3 regions of the Streptomyces sp. NPDC000075 genome follow, and region 1 is predicted to be linked to each of the others. Evidence: riboswitches for the same ligand, from Rfam matches in the RefSeq annotation. Region 1 holds a riboswitch; each other region holds the start of a gene.

Region 1 (7,372 bases):
ACCACCACACCCCGATCGGCTCCATGGCCGATCTGGACGCCGCCTCCCTCGAGGACGCCCGGAACTTCTTCCGTACGTACTACGCGCCCAACAACGCCGTCCTGTCGGTCGTGGGCGACATCGACCCCGAGCGCACCCTCGCCTGGGTCGAGAAGTACTTCGGCAGCATCCCGGCGCACGACGGCAAGCAGCCGCCCCGCGACGGCACCCTCCCCGAGACCATGGGCGGGCAGCTCCGCGAGGAGATCGTCGAGGAGGTCCCGGCCCGCGCGCTGATGGCCGCCTACCGCCTGCCGCACGACGGCACCCGCGAGTGCGACGCCGCCGACGTGGCGCTGACGATCCTCGGCGGCGGCGAGTCCTCCCGCCTGCACAACCGCCTGGTCCGCCGCGACCAGAGCGCCGTCGCGGCCGGCTTCGGCCTGCTGCGGCTGGCCGGCGCCCCCTCCCTGGGCTGGCTGGACGTCAAGACCTCCAGCGGCGTCGAGGTCCCCGCCATCGAGGCGGCCGTCGACGAGGAGCTCGCCCGGTTCGCCGCCGAGGGCCCCACGGCCGACGAGATGGAGCGCGCCCAGGCGCAGCTGGAGCGCGAGTGGCTGGACCGGCTGGGCACCGTCGCCGGCCGCGCCGACGAACTGTGCCGCTTTGCGGTCCTGTTCGGCGACCCGCAGCTGGCCCTGACCGCCGTCCAGCGGGTCCTGGCCGTCACCGCGGAGGAGGTGCAGGCCGTGGCCGCCGCCCGGCTGCGCCCCGACAACCGCGCGGTCCTGGTCTACGAGCCGCTGCCCGGCTCCGAAGAGAACGACGAGAGCGACGAGAACGAGGGGGCGGAGCAGTGAGCGACACCGCAGCCGTCACGATGACCTTCCACCCGCGCCCGGAGGCCGGCGAGGCCGCGCCGTGGGCCTTCCCCGCCCCCGAGCGCTCCACCCTCGGCAACGGCCTGACCCTGCTGCGCTGCCACCGCCCCGGCCAGCAGGTCGTCGCCGTCGAGGTCAACCTCGCGGCCCCGCTCGACGCCGAGCCCGAGGGTCTCGACGGGGTGGCCACCATCATGGCCCGCGCCCTGTCGGAGGGCACCGACAAGCACTCCGCCGAGGAGTTCGCCGCCGAGCTGGAGCGCTGCGGCGCCACCCTCGACGCCCACGCCGACCACCCCGGCCTGCGCGTCTCCCTGGAGGTCCCGGTCTCCCGCCTGCCCAAGGCGCTCGGGCTGCTGGCCGAGGCGCTGCGCGCCCCCGCCTTCGACGACGCCGAGGTCGCCCGGCTGGTGCGCAACCGGCTCGACGAGATCCCGCACGAGCAGGCGAACCCGCAGCGCCGCGCGGCCAAGGAGCTCTCCAAGGAGCTGTTCCCGGCCACGCTGCGCATGTCCCGCCCCCGCCAGGGCACGGAGGAGACGGTCGCGCGGATCGACTCCGCCGCCGTGCGCGCCTTCTTCGAGGCCCACGTACGCCCCTCCACCGCCACCGCGGTGATCGTCGGCGACCTGACCGGCGTCGACCTGGACGCTGTCCTCGCCGACACCCTGGGCGCCTGGACGGGCAACACCGCCGAGCCCCTGCCGGTACCGCCGGTGACGGCCGACGACACCGGCCGCGTGATCATCGTGGACCGGCCCGGGGCCGTCCAGACCCAGCTGCTGATCGGCCGGATCGGGCCGGACCGGCACGACATCGTCTGGGCCCCGCAGGTCCTCGGCACCTACTGCCTGGGCGGCACCCTGACCTCCCGTCTGGACAAGGTGCTGCGCGAGGAGAAGGGCTACACGTACGGCGTGCGCGCCTTCGGCCAGGTGCTGCGCTCCACGGCCGACGGCAAGGGCGCCTCGATGCTCGCCATCAGCGGCTCGGTGGACACCCCCAACACCGGTCCGGCCCTGGCGGACCTGTGGCAGGTGCTGCGCACCCTCGCCGCCGAGGGCCTCACGGACGCCGAGCGCGACGTGGCGGTGCAGAACCTGGTGGGCGTGGCCCCGCTGAAGTTCGAGACGGCCGCCTCGGTCGCCGGGACGCTGGCCGACCAGGTGGAGCAGGAGCTGCCGGACGACTACCAGGCGCGGCTGTACGCGCGGCTGGCCGAAACCGGTACGGCGGAGGCCACTTCGGCGGTCGTGAGCGCCTTCCCGGTGGACCGGCTGGTCACGATCCTCGTCGGCGACGCGGCGCAGATCGAGGAGCCCGTCCTGGCCCTCGGGATCGGCGAGGTCACGGTCGTCACCAACTGACCGGCGGTCTACCGGCAACTGACCGGAAGTCGGCCTGATCCCACCCCACGCGGAGGGGGCCCGGTGGAGCGTCCACCGGGCCCCCTTTGTCCGTTTAGTGATGTGGTTGCGGTTATGCGGTGTGGCGTACGCAACAAATCCGCTCGTCTGTTTGGCGATTGACTGATGATCCGCCTAGCGTCAGGCGTGCTGTCCGTCAGTTGTGCCAGCCGCATCCGCGGCACCGGACAGCGATCGCCGAGTCCCCGTCAGGCGCGAGCCTGGGGAGCCGGGGACCCACATCAGTCCCTGGGGTGAATCGGACCGCCTCGTCAGAGGGGGGCCGTAGGAGACCTTCCTGCTCCGAACCCGTCAGCTAACCCGGTAGGCGAGAGGGAAGGAAAGGATCACCCCCGCCATGGCGTTTGGCAGTCGTGCAGCCGGTTCCGGTAAGCACCGTGGTTCGAGCCGTCTGAGCCGCAAGACCGCCGGCTACGCCGGCATAGCCGCCCTTGCCACCACCGGCGTGGTGGGCACCCTGGCGGCCCCCGCCTTCGCCGCCGACTCCCACGGGGGCCCCTCCGTCGAGGACACCGGCGCGCTGAACGCCGTCGTCGTCGCCGACGGCCTCCAGGACGACATCGAGGTCCAGGCCGCGACCCAGCAGACCGCCGCCGAGTCCGTCGCCGCCCAGGCGCAGGCCGAGGCCGACGCGAAGACCCGCGCCTTCGAGGCCAAGCGCATGGCCGAGGCCAAGGAGAAGGCCGAGAAGGAAGCCGCGGAGAAGGCCGCCAAGGAAGAGGCCCGCAAGCGCGCCAACACCTTCGTCGCCCCGGTCGACGGCTCCTACGTCAGCACCCAGTACGGCGCCGGCGGCGGCATGTGGTCCTCCGGCAGCCACACCGGCATCGACTTCCACGCGGACGAGGGCACCTCCGTCCACGCGGTGGGCGCGGGCACGATCGTCGAGGCCGGCTGGGGCGGCGCCTACGGCAACAACGTCGTGATCCGCCACAACGACGGCACCTACACCCAGTACGGCCACCTGATGTCGCTGAGCGTCTCGGTCGGCGAGACCGTCACCGCCGGCCAGCAGATCGGCCTGTCGGGCTCCACCGGCAACTCCAGCGGCCCGCACCTGCACTTCGAGGCCCGCACCGGCGCCACGTACGGCACGGACATCAACCCCCTGGCCTACCTGCGCCAGCACGGCGTCGGCATCTGACCCGGCACCCGACCTGACCTTTCCACGCGAAGGCCCCGGCTCCCCGAGCCGGGGCCTTCCGCGTTTCCGTTCCGGATTTCCGGGCGTTCTCGGAAATCCTCGTGTGTTGCAATAGAGTCGCAGTGGCAGCACGGTCGATCGGAACGAAACCCAGCGGAGGTCCGGCCTTGCGTATTCCGGCGCACGCGGTGTGTACAGCAATTCGCGACGATATCGTCTCGGGCTTTTTCGGGCCGGGCGGCCGGCTGACCGAGGAGGTGCTCGCCCGCCGGTACGGGGTCTCGCGCGTGCCGGTGCGCGAGGCGCTGCGCACGCTGGAGTCGGAGGGGTTCGTCATCACCCGGCGCCACGCGGGGGCCTGCGTGGCCGAGCCGAGCGAGCAGGAGGCGGCCGATCTGCTGGAGCTGCGGATGCTGCTGGAGCCCCTCGCCGCCTCGCGCGCGGCCCGGCGGCGGACCGAGGCGCACCTGAGGGTGCTGCGGGGGCTGGTGCGGCTGGGCCAGGAGCGGGCCAGGCGGGCGCAGGGGGAGGACCTGCGGTCGCTGGGCAGCTGGTTCCACGAGACCCTGGCGCAGGCGTCCGGCAGCCCGGGGCTGATCGCGCTGCTGACGCAGACCAGGCGCAAGGTCGCCTGGCTGTACGAGGTGGGGGCGCCGGTGCGGCCCGTGGAGTCCTGGGCGGAGCACGGGGCGGTCGTCGACGCGGTGGCGCGGGGGGACGCGGAACGGGCCCGCACGCTGGCCGCGCTCCACGCGGAGCGGGCGATGGGTGTTTTCCGGCCCCGGGTGAGGACTTTGCAACGTGCCGTAAACACGGCGGGTGGCCGGAATTAACGCGGGGCGTGTAAGAAAAAGAGGGGCGCCGGAATTGTTTTCCGCCGTGTATTCACGGCGGGGTGATTATCGGCGGGCCCTAGCGTCCGGACAGCACGAAGCCGCGGCCCCCTGATGGCGGGGCCGCGGCTTCGTGTGAAGGGGTCAGACGGTTTCCGGGAGTTCCTCCAGGCCCTCCGCGACCAGCTTCGCGAGACGGTCCAGCGCGGCCTCCGCGCCGTCGGCCTCGGACGCCAGGACGACCTCCTCGCCGCCCTGGGCGCCCAGACCCAGGACCGCCAGCATGGAAGCGGCGTTGACGGGGTCGCCGCCCGCCTTCGCGATGGTCACGGGGACGCCGGAAGCGGTCGTCGCGCGGACGAAGATCGAGGCGGGACGAGCGTGCAGGCCCTCGGCCCAGCCGACGTTGACGCGGCGCTCTGCCATGGTGATGCCCTTCAGGTTCTCGCGGTTGTCTAGACCAGTCTCTCACGTCGCCCGGAATGCTCGGACCGACCTTCGGCCCGATCCCGCCGCCGTTCGGCCCTGCTCAGCTTTGCACTGATTCGCCCCAGCGTGCCTCATTCCCGGCGTACGCGCCGTGCGGTCCGCCGGAGCTACTCGGACACCTGGCCGGATCTTCCCCTTAGGCTGACCCCATGACCACCGCGTCGGACCTCTCGTACCCGGCCCACTGGGAAGCGGACGTCGTACTGCGCGACGGCGGCACCGCCCGGATCCGCCCCATCACGACCGAGGACGCCGGCCGGCTGGTCAGCTTCTACGAGCAGGTCTCGGACGAGTCGAAGTACTACCGGTTCTTCGCCCCCTACCCCCGGCTCTCCGACCGCGACGTGCACCGCTTCACGCACCACGACCACGTCGACCGCGTCGGCCTCGCCGCGACCATCGGCGACGAGTTCATCGGCACCGTCCGCTACGACCGCATCGGCCCCGACGGCCGGCCCGCCTCCGCCCCCGCCGACGAGGCCGAGGTGGCCTTCCTCGTCCAGGACGCCCACCAGGGCCGCGGGGTCGCCTCCGCCCTGCTCGAACACATCGGGGCCGTGGCGCGCGAGCGGGGCATCCGCCGCTTCGCGGCCGAGGTGCTGCCCGCCAACACCAAGATGATCAAGGTGTTCACGGATGCCGGCTATCAGCAGAAGCGCAGCTTCGAGGACGGCTCCGTCCACCTCACCCTCGACCTCGAACCCACCGCCGAGTCCCTCGCCGTCCAGCGCGCCCGCGAACAGCGCGCCGAGGCCCGGTCCGTCCAGCGGCTGCTGGCCCCCGGTTCGGTCGCGGTGATCGGCGTCAGCCGCTCCGGATCCGGCGTCGGCGCCGCGGCGCTGCGCAACCTGCGCGACGGCGGTTTCCACGGCCACCTCTACGCCGTCAACGAGGCCCGGGCCGCGGGGATGGAAGGGGACCTGCTGGACGGGGTACGGGCCTACCGCACCGTCGCCGACATCGGCGCCCCCGTGGACCTCGCCGTGATCGCCGTCCCCGCCGAGCGGGTCCCGGAGGCCGTCGCCGCCTGCGGGGAGCACGGGGTGCAGGGGCTGGTGGTGCTGTCCGCCGGCTACGGGGAGAGCGGCCCGGAAGGGCTGGCCCGGCAGCGCGAACTGGTACGGCAGGCGCGCTCGTACGGGATGCGGCTCATCGGGCCCAACGCCTTCGGGGTGATCAACACCGCGGCGGACGTCGAGCTGAACGCCTCCCTCGCGCCCGCCCCCGCCACCGCCCGTGGCCGGATCGGGCTGTTCACGCAGTCCGGGGCCATCGGCATCGCCCTGCTGTCCGGCGTCCTGCGCCGCGGCGAGGGGCTGTCCTCCTTCGTGTCCGCCGGCAACCGGGCGGACGTCTCCGGCAACGACATCCTCCAGTACTGGTACGAGGACGGGGCCACCGACGTGGCCCTGATGTACCTGGAGACCCTCGGCAACCCCCGCAAGTTCAGCCGCCTCGCGCGCCGCACCGCCGCCGTCAAGCCCCTCGTCGTCGCCCTCGGCGGCCGCCACACCCCCGCCGGGCACGTCGTCCCCGGGACCCGGCTCCCCGAGGCCACCGTCTCCGAGCTGCTCCGGCAGGCCGGCGTCATCCGGGTCGACACCGTCACCGAGCTCGTCGACGCCGGGCTCCTGCTGGCCGGGCAGCCCCTGCCGGCCGGGCCCCGGGTGGCGATCCTCGGGAACTCCGAGTCCCTCGGCGTGCTCACGTACGACGCCTGCCTGAACGAGGGGCTGCGGCCGTCGCCCCCGCTGGACCTCACCACCGCCGCCACCCCCGAGGACTTCCGGGCCGCCCTCACCGCCGCCCTGGCCTCCGAGGACTGCGACGCCGTCGTCGTCACCGCCATCCCCTGGGTCGGCGAGCGGGCCCTGGCCGACGAGCTCGCGGAGGCCCTGCGCGAGGCCGTCGCCGAGGTCCCCGGCAAGCCCGTCGCCGTCGTCCACGTCGAGCTCGGCGAACTCGTCGAGGCCCTCTCCGCCGCCCGGGCCACCGCCCTCCCGCCCGCCGCCCGGCAGCCCGCCTCCGCCCCGGAGCCCGCAGCCCCCGCACCCCGCGACCGCACCCCGGCCGCCACACCCTCCGCCCCCGGCGGCCCGGCCCCCGACGGCCCCGTCGCCTCCGCCCCCGGCGGGCGGATCCCCGCCTACCCCGCGGCCGAGCGGGCCGTGAAGGCCCTCGCCGAGGCCGTCCGCTACGCCCAGTGGCGCCGGGCCAACGCCGACGCGGGCCACGTCCCCGAGTACGAGGACATCGACGAGAACGGCGCCGCCGCCCAGCTCACCGCCCTCCTCGCCGGGGTCGGCGAGGACGCCGCGCTGACCCTGGACGAGACCGACGCCCGCGCGCTGCTCGCCCGCTACGGGATCCGCGTCCTGCCCGTCCTCCCCGCCCCCAGCGCCGACGCCGCCGTCCGCGCGGCCCGGGTGCTCGGCTACCCCGTCGCCCTCAAGACCACCGCCCCGCACCTGCGCCACCGCGCCGACCTGGGCGGCGTACGCCTCGACCTCACCACCGAGGCCGAGCTGCGGCGCTCGTACGAGGAGCTCACCGAGGCCCTCGGCAAGCCCGCCGAGCTGCTGCCCGTCGTCCAGTCGATGGCCCCGCGCGGGGTGGACA
Region 2 (7,372 bases), on a different contig from region 1:
GGACATCGGCGTCCTCGGTACGTGGGTCCGGAACCCGGTTCCAGTTCCGGGGCCCGGTGTTGATCACCGGATACCCACGCTAGACCGCACGCTCCCGCGGTCGTTGCCCAGTTGGGGAACTTGGCCGCGCTGCTTCCCGCTCCCGACGGAGCGCTCGTACGACAGCCCGAATGCGCCGGGAGCGCGCACGCCCGTACGGCTCGGGGCGTGCGCGCTCCACGGGCCGGGGAACCCCGGGCCGGTTCAGGAACCCACGGCCTCCGGTTCACCGATCCCGGCGGACGGGGCGGGGACCGGCTCGGCCGCGCCGGTCCCCGCGGGGGCGGTGAGGCCGGCGAGGGGGGTGGTGCCCGCGACGAAGGGGCGCCACCAGGGTGCGGCCGGGGCGTCCGGGGCTCCGGGTTCGAAGGGCTGGCCCGGGATGGGCAGGGCGACGGCCGCCCCGGCGGCGCCGGCCGCGGCGACGGTGCCCTCGCCGGGCTCGTCCCACGGGTGCGGGGCCAGGTTGAAGGTGCCCCAGTGGATGGGCAGCATCGTGCCGGCCGGGGCGCCGCCCTGGAGGTCGAGGTGGGCCCGCATGCCTTCCTCGGGGGTCATGTGGATGTCGGGCCAGTACTCCGAGTACGCCCCGATCTGGATCATCGTGGCGTCGAAGGGGCCGTGCTCGGCGCCGATCTCCTTGAAGCCCGGGAAGTAGCCGGTGTCGCCGCTGTGGAAGATCCGGTGCTCCTCGCCGGCGACCACCCAGGAGGCCCACAGGGTGAACTGCTGGTTGCGCAGGCCGCGCCCGCAGAAGTGGCGGGCCGGGGTGGCCGTCAGGGAGAGGCCGGCGACCTCGGTGGTCTCGTTCCAGTCCAGCTCGCGCAGCCGGCCCGGGGCGACGCCCCAGCGCTCCAGGTGGGCGCCGACCCCGAGCGGGACGGCGAAGACCGTGTCCGTACCGGCCAGAGCCTTGACGGTGGGCAGGTCCAGGTGGTCGTAGTGGTCGTGGGAGATGACGACCACGTCGACCTCGCCCAGGGAGGCCAGCGGCACCGGTACGGGGTGCAGGCGCTTGGGGCCGGCGAAGGGGAAGGGGGAGCAGCGCTCGCCCCAGACGGGGTCGAAGAGCACGCGGCGGCCGTCGATCTCGGCGAGCACGCTGGAGTGCCCCATCCAGGTCAGGCGCAGTCCGCTCGCCGGCGGCTTGGCCAGCTCGGCGAGGGTGGTGGGGTAGACGGGGATCGGCGCGCCGGGGTTGCGCCGGATCCGCTGCTCCTTGTGGAAGTAGATCTTGGCGAATTCCAGCATGGAGCCGGAAGGCCTGGTCCTGGCCCCCACCGGGTTCTGGAAGACGCCGTCGGCGAAGTTCGGGGAGCGCAGGATGCGCTCCAGCCGTGCGCCGGACGGGTCCGCGCCGAAGGCTTCGGGCCGCAGGGCGCGCAGCCGGGGACGCAGGGGAAGGGAGCCGGTCAAGGCGCCTCCTGGGGAGTGCGGGTGGGGTGGGGTACGCCCACGACCATCCCAACGCGCACCGGCTTCCGGGGATTCCGCCCCGCCGTCTCCCGTCCGCGCGTACGGGCCGTGCGGCAGGGGCCCGGCCCGGGGCCGGGCCCTGCCGTACGGCTTACAGCGGGAGCAGGTCCGGGCGCTTGGCCTCGACGTGGTCGCCGGAGGACTCCCCGCGCAGCCGCCGCCCGATCCAGGGGACGAGGTGCTCACGCGCCCACTGGATGTTGTCCCGGGTGACGTCCACGGAGCCGCGCGGCGCGGCCGGCGGCCAGGGCTGGTCGGGGTCGGCCGGCACGTCGTAGCCGAGGACCTGCGCGGCGCGCAGCGCGACGCGGGTGTGGCCCTCGGGCGAGAGGTGGAGGCGGTCGCCGTCCCAGGCGCGGCGGTCCTGTACGGTCTTCAGCGACCAGAGGTCGAGCACGGGGCAGCCGTAGCGGTCCGCGATGGCCCGCACGTGGACGTTGTACGTCGCGATCTTGCCCCGCAGGTGCTTGAGGACCGGGACGCCCCGGGTGTCGAAGCCGGTGGTGATCATCACGAGGCCGACGGAGGCCGTGAGGTCGGCCACGGCCGCCTCGAAGCGTTCGGCGACGTCGTCGGGGTCGCTGCCGGGCCGGATGATGTCGTTGCCGCCCGCACAGAAGGAGACGAGGTCGGGGGCGAGTTCCTTGGCCCGCGGAACCTGCTCCTCCACGATCTGGTCGAGCACCTTGCCCCGTACCGCGAGGTTCGCGTACCGGAAGTCGTGCTCGTCGCGCTGATCCGCCAGGAGCACGGCGAACCGGTCCGCCCAGCCGAGATAGGAATCCCCGGGTCCCGGGTCCCCCACGCCTTCGGTGAAGCTGTCCCCGATCGCCGCGTACGAGCCGATGGTCTTGAGTGTCGTCTTCGTCGCTGCCACGGGAACCCATCCTTCACCCCCGTCGCCAACCTACGCCAACGTAATGAGGGGTTGACGGACCGTGATCTATACCACGCGGGGGATAAGGAATAAGTACAAGCGGGGCCGGGACCCCCCTCGGGTCCCGGCCCCACGCATTGCCGGCGCCATGCCGCCGGACGGTCTCAGACGCTGACGCCCTTCGAGCGGAGGTAGGCCAGCGGGTCGATGTCGGAGCCGTAGGAGGGGCCCGTGCGGATCTCGAAGTGGAGGTGCGGGCCGGTGACGTTGCCGGTGGCGCCGGAGAGCCCGATGGTCTGGCCGGCGGTGACGGTCTGGCCCGTCGAGACGTTCAGCTGGGACAGGTGGCCGTACTGGGAGTACTTGCCGTCGGCGTGCCGGATGACGACCTGGTTGCCGTACGCACCGCCCCAGCCTGCGGAAACCACGGTGCCCGCGCCGACGGCCCGGACGGTGGTGCCGGTGCTCGCGATGAAGTCGACGCCGGTGTGGTAGCCGGAGGACCACATGGCGCCGGGGGTGCGGTACGCGGTGGAGACGCCGCCGCTGACGGGGGCGACGAACCCGGCGGCGCTCGCGGGCGCGGACTGGGCGGCCGGAGCGGACTGCTTCATTCCGCGGGACGGGGCGGCGGCGCCCTTCAGCGGCGTGGCGCCGGAGGCGCCGGCCGTGCCCGCCCCGGCGGCGGAGCCCTCGGAGGCGGCGGAGCCGGAGGCGTCCTCACCGGCCGCCGGAGTGCCGGTCGAGGTCTCCTCGGCGGGCGCTTCAGCCGCCTTCGGGGCGGGGGCCGCGCCCCGGCCGCCGAGGGTCAGGCGCAGCCCCGGGTGGATGAGGGACGGGTCGTCGCCGACGGCCTCGCGGTTGTCGGCGTACAGCCGCTCCCAGCCGCCGGAGAGGCCGTGCCCGGCGGCGATCGTCGAGAGGCAGTCACCGGAGACGACCGTGTAGGTGGAGGGGGCGGCGGGGGCGGCCGTCCGCGCCGCCGTCGGGGCCTGGGCCGGGGCGGCGGCCGGGGCCGCGGCGGCGGGGGTCGCGGCCTGGGCGCCCGCGGCGGCCGTCAGCGGCAGCGCGAGGGCCGCGCCGCCGGTGCCGGCGAGGGCGAGGCCGCGGGATATGGAACGGGACTTCGGACGGCGGTGCTTACCCTTTCCGGGCATGGCGAATTCCTCTCCGGCGCCTGCGAGGTGAGCTGTCGGGTTCGGACTGGAGATGTCCGGCCGTACGGGTACGGCTTCACCCCGAGCCGTTCCGGAATGATCCGGAACGGCGGTTCACCTGGTTCCCCCGCTCCTGCCGCGCGCATGGTTGGTCGGGTGAGGTTCCCGGGCGGCGGCAGGATTAGGCGGTCCACCCGGATCGCTCGCGAAGGTAATCCAGCGGGACCACGGGCAACAAGCCGTGAATTCCCTGACGGAATAGCAGGTATGAGGGATCAACGGAATGACGGTCACCCTGCGTCCATTCCGGATCCGCAACAGCCGCCCCGGCAAGGGAATTCGGTTTTCGCGATCAGGCACGCACGGTCACCGTATGATCTGGCTCACGGAGTTCGGCCCGATCTCTCGTCCACCTATGGCAAGTTGGTCCCAACCAGAGCAATTCGGACAAGCGGCACGCGCGAAGGAGCAGACGTGACCCAGCAGATACCCCAGGACCTGCCCGCACACCCCGAGCCCACGCCCGAGATGACCGGAGTGCGCAATTTCCGTGACGTGGGCGGACTGCCGACCACGGACGGACGGAGGGTCAGGCCGGGACGACTGTTCCGAAGCGGACATCTGGCGCATGCCACCGAAACCGACGCAGAGTTCCTCTCCTCCCTCGGTCTGCACACCGTCTTCGACTTCCGCAACCGCGCCGACCGGGCCCTGGAGGGGCCGGACGTCGAACTGCCAGGCGTGCGCAACGTGAACATCCCGCTCTCGGACCCGGCCGACGGCGGGGAGTTCTGGCGGATGGTCCGCGAGGGCGGCATCGACCGGCTCCGCGCGCTCCTGGGCGGGGGCAGGGCCGCCGCCCGCATGGCGGAGTCGTACCGGGAGATGGTCCGCACCCGCACCGCCGAGCACGGCCGCGTGGTGCAGGCGCTCGCCGAGGACAGCGTGCCGGCGCTGATGCACTGCGCGGCCGGCAAGGACCGGGCGGGGCTGGCGGTCGCCGTCACCCTGCTCGCGCTCGGGGTCGACCGCGACGCGATCACGGCGGACTACATGGAGTCGGACGCCCCGCACAACCGCTACCGGATGGTGCGCCGCGACGACACCCCCGAGACCCGCGACCCCGAGGTGACCGAGCTGCTGGCGCCGCTGTTCGATGCCCGGCCCGCGTACCTGGCCGCCGCGTACGAGACCATCGACGCGCACTGGGGCGGGGTGGAGCGCTACCTCCGGGAGGGCCTCGGGCTCACCCCCGCGACCCGCGAGCGGCTGCGGGACCGGCTGCTGGACTGACCGGCCCGGCGCGGGGCCCCGGCGAACCGGGGCCCCGTACGCCGACCCCACCGCCTAGCGGTTGCCGACCGCCTGCTTCACCAGGGTCCGGCCGAAGTCCCACATCAGTGAGCCCCCGCCGTGCGCCTCGTCCATGACCTCGCGGAAGGCGGCCACGAACCGGTCCACGTCCGCCTCGTCCACGATCAGCGGCGGGATCAGCTTGATGACCTCCAGGTGGTCCCCCGAGACCTGGGTGAGGATCCGGTGCCGGTTGAGCAGCGGCACCACGACCATCTGCGCGAACAGCCCCTTGCGGGCCGCCTGGAGCATCGCCCAGCGGCCGCGCAGGCCCAGCGAGGACGGCCGGCCGAACTCGATGCCGATCATCAGCCCGCGGCCCCGCACCTCGTGCAGCATCTCGTACTCGTCCACCAGGGCGGCCAGCCGCCCGCGCAGCAGGTCGCCCATGGCACGGGCGTTGGCCACCACCTCCTCGTCCTCCATGACGTGGAGGACCGCCAGCCCGGCGGCCATCGCCTGCGCGTTGGAGCCGAAGCTCGCGGAGTGCACCAGCACCCGGTCCATGGACGAGTACACCTTCTGGAAGATCCAGTCCTTGCCCAGGGTCGCCCCGACGGGCACGTAGCCGCCGGAGAGGGCCTTGGCCACGCAGACCAGGTCCGGCTCCACGCCCGGTTCGTTCTGGTACGCGTAGAAGTCCCCGGTACGGCCCAGTCCGGTCTGCACCTCGTCGGCGATCAGGAGCGCCTTGTGCCGGTGCAGGAGCTCCTGGGCGGCGCGCAGGAACCCGGGCGGGGCCGCGTGCACCCCCTTGCCCTGGATCGGCTCGACGACGAAGGCGGCCACGTCGCCCCGGCGCAGCTCGCGCTCCAGGGCCGCCAGGTCCCCGAGCGCGATCTTCGTGTCGGGCAGCAGCGGGGCGAAGCCGTCGCGGAAGCCGCCCTCCCCGTTGACCGACAGGGAGCCGGTGGTGAGCCCGTGGAAGGCGTGGTCGCAGTAGAGGATCCTGGGCCGGCCGGTGGCGTAGCGGGCGAACTTCAGGGCGGTCTCGACCGCCTCGGTGCCGCTGTTGCCGAAGAAGACGCGGTCCAGGTGGGGGCTGTGGGAGAGCAGCTTCTCGGCCAGCAGGCCGGGCAGCGGCTGGCAGTCGAAGCGGGTCAGGTCGGCGAGGTCCGCGTCCAGGACGTCGTGCAGGGCCCGGCGGACCACGGGGTGGTGGCGGCCCAGGCCCATCACCCCGAAGCCGGCGAGCATGTCGAGGTAGTCGTTGCCCTCGGCGTCCCAGAAGTGGGCGCCCTCGGCGCGTACGTAGACCTTGTCGAAGCCGATGGTGCGCAGCATGCGGGGCAGCTGGTGGTTGAGGTGGCGGGCGTGCAGCTCGTAGCGTTCGCCGCCGCGCTCGGCCAGCAGGGCGGCGAGGTCGAACCCGCCGCCCCGGCCGGCCGCCGCCCGCGGCTCCGTCATGACGACGCGTCCCGGTTCCCGGCGACCGTCTCGCGGGCGGCGCGCAGGGACTCCTTGAGGGAGCCCATGGTGGCGAGGACGGCGGTGGGCTCGTACCCGCAGTGCGCCATGCAGTTCGCGCAGCGCGGGTCCTTTCCGCGGCCGTACTTGCTCCAGTCGGTGTCGTTCACCAGTTCCCGGTAGGTGGGGACGTATCCGTCGCTCATCAGATAGCAGGGGCGCTGCCAGCCGAAGAGGGAGTAATTCGGAATGGCCCAGGCGGTGCAGGGGAAATCCGCTTTCCCTTCCAGGAAGTCCAGGAAGAGCGGGGAGTGGTTGAGCCGCCAGCGGCGGCGGTTGCCGCCCGCGAAGGCCTTCTTGAACAGTTCCCGGGTCTGTTCGACGCCGAGGAAGTGCTCCTGGTCGGGGGCCTTTTCGTAGGCGTAGGCGGGCGAGATCATCATCTCGTCGACCTGGAGGTCGTCATTGAGGTAGTTCAGCACCTCGATGACGGTCTGGGGGGTGTCGGTGTTGAAGAACGTGGAGTTGGTGGTCACCCGGAATCCGCGCCGCTTGGCCTCCTTGATGGCGGCCACGGCCTCGTCGAAGACCCCTTCCTTGGCCACGGACTCGTCGTGGCGTTCGCGCAGTCCGTCGATGTGCACGGCGAAGGCGAAGTAGGGGGACGGGGTGAACTTCTCGATCTTCTTGCGGAGCAGCAGGGCGTTGGTGCAGAGGAAGACGTACTTCCGGCGGGCCACCAGCTGGCGCACGATCTCGTGGATCTGGGGGTGCATCAGGGGCTCGCCGCCCGCGATGGACACCATCGGCGCGCCGGACTCCAGGACCGCGCCGACCGCCTGGGCGACGGGCATGCGCTGCTTGAGCACCCCCGCCGGGTGCTGGATCTTCCCGCACCCCTCGCAGGCCAGGTTGCACGCGTAGAGCGGTTCCAGCTCGACGATCAGCGGGAACTTCTCGCGCTTGCGGAGCTTCTGTTCGAGAAGATACGTCCCGACCCTGATGGACTGTCGCAACGGCATGGCCATCTGGATTCACCTCCTGGAAAGCGGCAACGAACGGT
Region 3 (7,372 bases), on a different contig from region 1:
GGGAAGGTGCGCGAGACGGCGCCGAGCGCGATCACCAGGTAGTCGAAGGGCAGCTCGTACGCCTCGCCGACCAGCGGCGTGACGACGGCGACCTTGCGGTCCTGGTCGATGGTGGTGACCCGGCCGGTGAGAACCTCAGCCTTGGGCAGCACGCGTCGCAGCGGGACGACGACGTGCCGAGGCGAGATGCTGCCTGCGGCCACTTCGGGGAGGAAGGGCTGGTAGGTCATGTACGAGCGCGGGTCGACGACCGTGACGGTCGCCTCGCCGTAGCGCATCTTCTTCATGATGCGCTTGGCTGCGTACAGGCCTACGTACCCACCTCCTACAACGAGGATCCTGGGACGCTCCGTGGTGCTCATGAGATGAGTATCCAGCACCCCAAGGGGTGATGCTCGTGAGCCCCTTCACAAGGAGCTGGGAGACCTCTGCTACACTGCGCGCCCCGCGTGACCCAGATCATGGCACGCAACGGGAACCACGGTGTAACGGGATTCGTTGTTCACCCGCCCTGAACTGGCCTCCAAGGCTTCAACCGGACTGGACCACTGGCTTTCGTCCTTACCTCTGATACGAAACCCGAAGCGTCCGCGCATCGCACAAACACGTGCTGAAACGGCCCTGCGACCCCCGAGAACCCCTCGAAGGACCCTCTTGTTGACCCGGAGGGCCCTTTTTCCTTGTGAAGAACTTCACGAACCTGATCCGCAGGAGGGCCTTTTCGGCCTCCCGGGAGCCCCGCACTGCCCTCGCACTGCCCCCGCCCCGGGCGTGCTCCCCCGCCCCACCAGCCACTCATCGGGTGGAACGCGATATTCGGCCACAGCCCCGCACGACGGCCGCCGCAGGAACGCCCTCGAACGGCTCGAGGGGACGTCCGGCCCCGGACGCCCCCTCGTGCACGCGCGCCCGCGGGCCGGTCAGGCCACGGACCAGGCGATGCCGTCCAGGATGTCGTGCTCCGAGACCACGACCTCGGCGGCGCCGGTGCGCTCCATGATCGCGAGGAGGACGAGGGCGCCGGCGCCGATGACGTCGACCCGGCCCGGGTGCATCACCGGGATCGCCGAGCGCTCGGCGTGGGTGGCGGTCAGCATGCGCTCGCTGATCTCGCGGACCTGCTCGTAGGAGACGCGGGAGTGGTGGATGCGCTCGGACTCGTACGCCTCCAGGCCCAGGGCGATCGCGGCGACCGTGGTCACCGAGCCGGCCAGGCCCACCAGGGTGCGGGCCTCGCCCAGCGGGACCGCCCCGGCGGCCAGGTCCAGGGCCGCCTCGATGTCGGCCCGCATGGCGGCGATCTGACCGGCGGTCGGCGGGTCGGTGACCTCGCCGTCCACCACCAGGTGACGCTCGGTCATCCGGACGCAGCCCACGTCCACCGAGCGGGCCGCGCGCACGTGCCGCTCGCCGACGACGAACTCGGTCGAGCCGCCGCCGATGTCCACGACCAGGAAGGGCCGCTCCAGGTCCGTGCGGCCGGTCAGCTCCTTGGTGGCGCCGGTGAAGGAGAACTCGGCCTCCTGCTCCCCGGAGATCACCTCGGGCTCCACGCCCAGGATGTCCAGGACGCCCCGGACGAAGTCCGCCCGGTTCTCGGCGTCCCGCGAGGCCGAGGTGGCCACGAAGCGGACCCGCTCGGCGCCCAGCTCCTTGATCACGGCGGCGTACTCGCGGCAGGCCGCGAAGGTGCGCTCCAGGGCCTCCGGGGCCAGCCGGCCGGTCTTGTCCACGCCCTGGCCGAGCCGGACGATCGTCATCCGGCGGTCGAGCTCGACCAGCTCGCCGGTGTCCGGGTCGCAGTCGGCGACCAGGAGGCGGATGGAGTTCGTACCGCAGTCGATGCCCGCGACCCGGGTCATGCGGACTCCTCTTCCTTCGCCCCGCCGGAGCAGGGGGTCACGCAGGCGCCCTTGGCCCACCACTCGGGCAGCATCGCGAGGGCCTCGTCGCCGAACGGGTTCACCCCGGGGCCGGCGGCCAGCGAGTGCCCGACGAGCACGTGCAGGCACTTCACCCGGTCCGGCATGCCGCCGGCGCTCGGGAAGCCCTGGAGCACCTCGATGGCGTCGCGGCGCTCGATGTAGTCCTCGTGCGCCTTGCGGTACGCGGCCGCGAGCTCCGGGTCCTCGGCGAGGCGGGCCTGCATCTCCTTCATCACGCCGTTGGCCTCCAGCGTGCCGATCGCGGAGGCCGCGCGCGGGCAGGTGAGGTAGTACAGCGTGGGGAAGGGGGTGCCGTCGGGAAGGCGCGGGGCCGTCTCGACGACGTCCGGCTGGCCGCAGGGGCAGCGGTGCGCGATGGCGCGCAGCCCGCGCGGCGGGCGGCCGAGCTGCTGCTGGAACGCCTCGATGTCGGCGTCGGTCGGCTCGGTCCGGTCGGTCTGGGGCGGGGGCGTCTGCATGCCTGGAGGAAGTCTCTTCGTTCGGTCGTACGTGACGGCGTGACGGTCGTGTCGGTCGTGTCGGGTGGTTCAGTCGCCGGGGCGGTCGGCCTTGTCGACCCCGTCCCAGACGTTGGAGTACCAGGGGCGGTCGGACCCGCTCTGACCGCCGCGGCGGTGCTCCGCGGCCGCGGCCCCGGGGTCGGTCATGATGTAGCCGATCTCCCCCGGGCGCAGGAAGTGCAGGTGCCGGCGCGCCTGCTGCTCCGCGTAGGCGGGGTCCTGCCAGCGCGCCTTCTCGTCGCGGAGCTGCTCCAGGCGCTTGCGCGCGGTGGCGGCGGCCCGCTGCTGGTCCGCGATCTCCGAGCGCTGGGACACGTACTGGCGCATCGGATACGCGAGGGCGACGACCAGCGTACAGAGGACGAGCACCAGCAGTGCCGCCCGGCCGGTGAGCCGGCTGCGGCGCACCTGCCGGCGCGACTGCGAGCGGTAGACGTGGGCCGCGGTCCGCTCACCGAGCTGCCGGAGCCTGGTCGCCGTGGAGAAGGTGGAGAACCGATCCCGGTTCCCGGCCATGGGTCCGCCTCCCCTGGTGCGCGCTACGCAATACGTCCCCGCACACGGTACGGGACCGAGTGCGGGGACGTAGGGAGGCTAGGCGAGGACTCAGCCCTTGAAGCGCGGGAAGGCGCTGCGCCCGGCGTACACCGCGGCGTCGTCGAGGATCTCCTCGATGCGCAGCAGCTGGTTGTACTTGGCGACGCGGTCCGAGCGGGCCGGGGCGCCGGTCTTGATCTGACCGCAGTTCACGGCGACGGCGAGGTCGGCGATGGTGACGTCCTCGGTCTCGCCGGAGCGGTGGGACATCATGCACTTGAAGCCGTTGCGCTGGGCCATCTCGACGGCGTCGAGGGTCTCGGTCAGCGAACCGATCTGGTTCACCTTGACGAGCAGGGCGTTCGCGGAGCCCTCCTCGATACCGCGGGCCAGGCGCTCCGGGTTGGTGACGAAGAGGTCGTCGCCGACGATCTGGACCTTGGAGCCCAGGCGGTCGGTGATGGTCTTCCAGCCGGCCCAGTCGTCCTCGAACAGCGGGTCCTCGATGGAGACGAGCGGGTACGCCTCGACGAGCTCGGCGTAGTAGTCGGTCATCTCGGCGGCCGAGCGGGACTGGCCCTCGAACTCGTACTTGCCGTCCTTGTAGAACTCGGACGCGGCGACGTCGAGCGCGAGCGCGATGTCCTTGCCCGGGGTGTAGCCGGCCTGCTTGATGGCCTCGATGATGAGGTCGAGCGCGGCGCGGTTGGACTCCAGGTTCGGGGCGAAGCCGCCCTCGTCGCCCAGGCCGGTGGACAGGCCCTTGGTGTGCAGGACCTTCTTGAGGGTGTGGTAGACCTCGGCACCCCAGCGCAGCGCCTCGGAGAAGGACTCCGCGCCGATCGGGGCGATCATGAACTCCTGGATGTCCACGTTGGAGTCGGCGTGCGACCCGCCGTTGAGGATGTTCATCATCGGAACGGGCAGCAGGTGCGCGTTCGGTCCGCCCAGGTAGCGGAAGAGCGGGAGGTCCGAGGCCTCCGACGCGGCGTGCGCGACGGCGAGGGAGACGCCGAGGATGGCGTTGGCGCCGAGGGAGCCCTTGTTGTCGGTGGCGTCGAGGTCGAACATGGCCTGGTCGATCAGGCGCTGCTCGGTGGCGTCGTAACCGACGAGCTCCGGGCCGATCTGCTCGATGACCGCGAGGACGGCCTTCTCGACGCCCTTGCCCATGTAACGGTTGGGGTCACCGTCACGGAGCTCGATGGCCTCGAAGGCACCGGTGGAGGCGCCGGACGGAACGGCAGCACGGCCGGTGCTGCCGTCGTCGAGGCCCACCTCGACCTCGACCGTGGGGTTGCCTCGGGAGTCCAGGATTTCCCGGGCTACGACGACGTCGATGGACGGCACGAGCATCTCCTTCTGGGATGTGACGCTGGGTGTGCGGTGGCGTGGGGCCTGGGACGGCCTCGCCGACTAGAGCCTAACCGGCTCCGGGCGGTCGGCTGGCCGACCGCCCGGGTCCTGGGACGAAAAAGGGGCCGAATACCCGTCTTCCGGGACATAGGACCCTGGAAATGCGGGGCCCGGTCGCGGAAAACAGGCGGCCCGGCCCCGGACATGACGACGCCCGGCGCGCGGGGGGATGCGCGCCGGGCGTCGATGCCGCGGGCCGTACCGGGGTACTGCTCGGGTGTTACGCGGGAATTCAGCTGAGCTTCAGCTTCTGCCCCGGGAAGATCAGGTCAGCGTCCTTGACGATGTCCTTGTTCAGGTCGAAGAGCTTCTCCCAGCCGCCCTTGACGCCGTTGGCGTCGGCGATGGTGCCGAGGGTGTCACCCTCCTTGACCGTGTACGAGCCGTTGCCGGTGGCCGGGGTCTCGGCCTTCGGGGTCGACGGCTTCGACGGGGCCGGCTTCGAGGGGGTCCAGCCGGAGCCGGAGCCGGTGCTCTTGGTCTCGGTGTCGGCCTTCGGGGTGGAGGGCTTCGCCGGGGCGGGCTTGGCCGGGGCCGGCTTGGTCTCCGGCTTCGGCTTGGCCGGGGTGGTGGTCGAGCCGCCGCCGTTGTAGGCGGAGTTGGACAGGCCGACGCCGCAGGACGGCCAGGCGCCCTTGCCCTGGCCCTTGAGGACCTTCTCGGCGATGGCTATCTGCTGCGACTTGCTGGCCTGGTTGGCCTGCGCGGCGTACGCCTTGCCGCCGTACGCGGCCCACGTGGAGGCGGAGAACTGGAGGCCGCCGTAGTAACCGTTGCCGGTGTTGATGGACCAGTTACCGCCGGACTCGCACGCGGCGACCTTGTCCCACTCCGAGACGGTGGCGGCGCTGGCGGAGCCGGCGGCCATCAGCGGGGCGGCGACGGCCACGCCGGCGACACCGGCGAGCGTGACGATGCGGACGGCCTTGGAGCCGCGACGGTGCTTGCCCTTGCCGGAAAGCAGCATGGAGTTCTCCTCACCGACGCCTTCGAGGTGAGCTGTCGGGTTCGGGCGGATGAGTTGCCCGGCCGCGCTGCTGCGCGTCTTCACCCCTAGCCGGTACGCGGGCCGTCTCTCAACGGCCTTTCCCGGCAACTACCTTGGTTCCCCCGCTCCTGCCAACGGCGCTTGCGCGACGACTGTTCCCTCCGGCCGCCGGCAGGATTCGGCGATGCGGTCGAAGGAGCCCGCGGTGGCGAGCGACTCAGAAGGTAGACAGGTCTCTCCCCGATGTTCAACGTGTGATTTTGGGGAGAAACCGGCCTACTTGCGTTCCTCGGGAGCACGTTTGCGCAGGTCGGAGCGGGGTTTGCGGAAGTTCCGGAATGAGACACGCCAGTTGTCCGGAAGAGATGCATGTCTCACTTGCCGATAACGGACATTCAGCCCGTAACGGCTGCCCGAACTACCCCTATTTCTTGGTTAGATCCAGGTTCTGACCGGGCTTGATGAGATCCGCGTCCGTGCCGATGACCTGCTCGTTGGCCTTGTAGAGGGCGCTCCATCCGCCCTTGAGGCCGTTGGCGTCCGCGATGGCCGCCAGGTTGTCGCCCGGCTTCACCGTGTACGTGGGCTGCGCGGCGGCGGCTGACGCCGCGCCAGGGGCCGCCGGCACCTCCAGGGCGGCCGGGCCGCGGTGCTTGCCGCTGCCGTCGGTGGCTCCTGTGGTGGGAGTGGCCGAAGGGGAGGGCGTGGCGCCCGGGGTGGCCGGGGCCGTCGGGTCGACCGGGGCGGTCGGGGTGCCGGGGGTGGACGGATTGGCCGGGTTGCCCTGGTTGTTGGAGTTGCCCGGGTTGCCCGGATTTCCCTGGCCGTTCTGGTTGCCCAGACCGTTCCCGTTGCCCGGGTCGCCCGGGTTGCCCGGGTTCGCGGGAGTGGTGGGCGGGACGGTGGGGCCGGTCGTCGGGGTGGGCGTCACGCCGTAGTCCGGCTCCGGCATGACGGGCAGTCCGCTGACGGCGCCCAGCGGGTAGTCCGGCAGCACGCTCGGGGACGGGGCGCCGGGCGCCGGGGTGGGCGCCCCGAAGTCCGTGGAGGAGCCGCCCTTGCCGGTGGCGGGCACCGTGAAGTCCGGGCGGACCGGGGCGGCGCCGACCGGCCCGGGGGTCTTGGAGGTGCCGGTGTCCACGTCGGCCTTGGGCCCGCCCTTGGTCAGCCCCGCCGAGGTGGAGCACAGCGACCACGCCTGGGGCCCCTGGGAGTCCAGCACCCGCTCGGCGACGGCTATCTGCTGGGAGCGGCTCGCCAGGTCGGGGCGCTCCGCGAACTCGAGTCCGCCCGCGTTCTTCCACTGCTCCAGGGTGAACTGGAGTCCGCCGTAGGCCCCGCTGCCGGAGTTGGCGCTCCACGTGCCGCCGCTCTCGCAGTCGGCGACCTTGTCCCACGTCGCGGTGTCGGCCGCGCTCGCGCCGGTGGCGGCGAGCAACGGCAGGGCCAGCGCTGAGCCGGTGACACCGGCGGTGACGACGATGGCGGGGACCTGACGGGGTCGTCTGTGGCGGCCGTTCCCGGGAAGCATGAGGCTGCACCTTTCGTATAACGGCGGGGTAACGGCAGAACCTAGCTCCCTTCGAACGGATGTCACAAGTTCGGCCGAGGACTGAATTCCGGTCAGTTCCGCAGCCCCACCGGGGTTCGCGCGCCGCCTCAGGCGTTCGGGACTGTGAAGCGGACGGGGAGGGTGCGCAGCCCCCGCATGATGAGTCCGCCGCGCCAGCGCAGGTCCGTAGGGGGAACGGCAAGTTCCAGATCCGGCAGACGCTTCAGCAAAGTCGCGAGCGCCGTCTGGCCCTCCAGACGGGCGAGCGGGGCGCCGAGGCAGTAGTGGATCCCGTGGCCGTATCCGAGGTGCTGATTGTCACTCCGGGAGAGGTCGAGGGTGTCCGGATCGTCGAAGCGCGCGGGGTCGCGGTCGGCCGCCGCGAGGACCACCAGCACGGGGTCGCCGACGGCGATGTCCTGCCCGCCGAGGG

Evidence for each region. Region 1 has a riboswitch for cyclic di-AMP ahead of ABT403_RS09465 (M23 family metallopeptidase). Riboswitches for the same ligand answer to the same signal wherever they lie in the genome.
Region 2: linked by a shared signal. The riboswitch ahead of ABT403_RS20110 (LysM peptidoglycan-binding domain-containing M23 family metallopeptidase) and the one ahead of ABT403_RS09465 (M23 family metallopeptidase) in region 1 are both predicted to bind cyclic di-AMP.
Region 3: linked by a shared signal. The riboswitch ahead of ABT403_RS34995 (transglycosylase family protein) and the one ahead of ABT403_RS09465 (M23 family metallopeptidase) in region 1 are both predicted to bind cyclic di-AMP.

What each region holds. Positions count from the first base shown of each region.
Region 1 covers NZ_JBEPFL010000006.1:27,935-35,306, forward strand. The annotation lists gene ABT403_RS09455 (M16 family metallopeptidase) at 1-839, shown strand, start outside; gene ABT403_RS09460 (M16 family metallopeptidase) at 860-2,227, shown strand; cyclic di-AMP (ydaO/yuaA leader) riboswitch at 2,453-2,612, shown strand; gene ABT403_RS09465 (M23 family metallopeptidase) at 2,625-3,431, shown strand; gene ABT403_RS09470 (GntR family transcriptional regulator) at 3,599-4,264, shown strand; gene ABT403_RS09475 (HPr family phosphocarrier protein) at 4,409-4,690, opposite strand; gene ABT403_RS09480 (bifunctional acetate--CoA ligase family protein/GNAT family N-acetyltransferase) at 4,903-7,372, shown strand, end outside.
Region 2 covers NZ_JBEPFL010000016.1:102,507-109,878, reverse strand. The annotation lists gene ABT403_RS20125 (sensor histidine kinase) at 1-6, opposite strand, end outside; gene ABT403_RS20120 (MBL fold metallo-hydrolase) at 244-1,455, opposite strand; gene ABT403_RS20115 (SGNH/GDSL hydrolase family protein) at 1,607-2,392, opposite strand; gene ABT403_RS20110 (LysM peptidoglycan-binding domain-containing M23 family metallopeptidase) at 2,557-3,549, opposite strand; cyclic di-AMP (ydaO/yuaA leader) riboswitch at 3,554-3,714, opposite strand; gene ABT403_RS20105 (tyrosine-protein phosphatase) at 4,078-4,842, shown strand; gene ABT403_RS20100 (aspartate aminotransferase family protein) at 4,897-6,309, opposite strand; gene hpnH (adenosyl-hopene transferase HpnH) at 6,306-7,337, opposite strand; gene ABT403_RS20090 (phosphorylase family protein) at 7,344-7,372, opposite strand, start outside.
Region 3 covers NZ_JBEPFL010000046.1:1,632-9,003, forward strand. The annotation lists gene ABT403_RS34970 (NAD(P)/FAD-dependent oxidoreductase) at 1-362, opposite strand, end outside; gene ABT403_RS34975 (Ppx/GppA phosphatase family protein) at 921-1,862, opposite strand; gene ABT403_RS34980 (DUF501 domain-containing protein) at 1,859-2,404, opposite strand; gene ABT403_RS34985 (FtsB family cell division protein) at 2,474-2,962, opposite strand; gene eno (phosphopyruvate hydratase) at 3,053-4,339, opposite strand; gene ABT403_RS34995 (transglycosylase family protein) at 4,632-5,366, opposite strand; cyclic di-AMP (ydaO/yuaA leader) riboswitch at 5,369-5,537, opposite strand; gene ABT403_RS35000 (transglycosylase family protein) at 5,812-6,918, opposite strand; gene ABT403_RS35005 (cytochrome P450 family protein) at 7,047-7,372, opposite strand, start outside.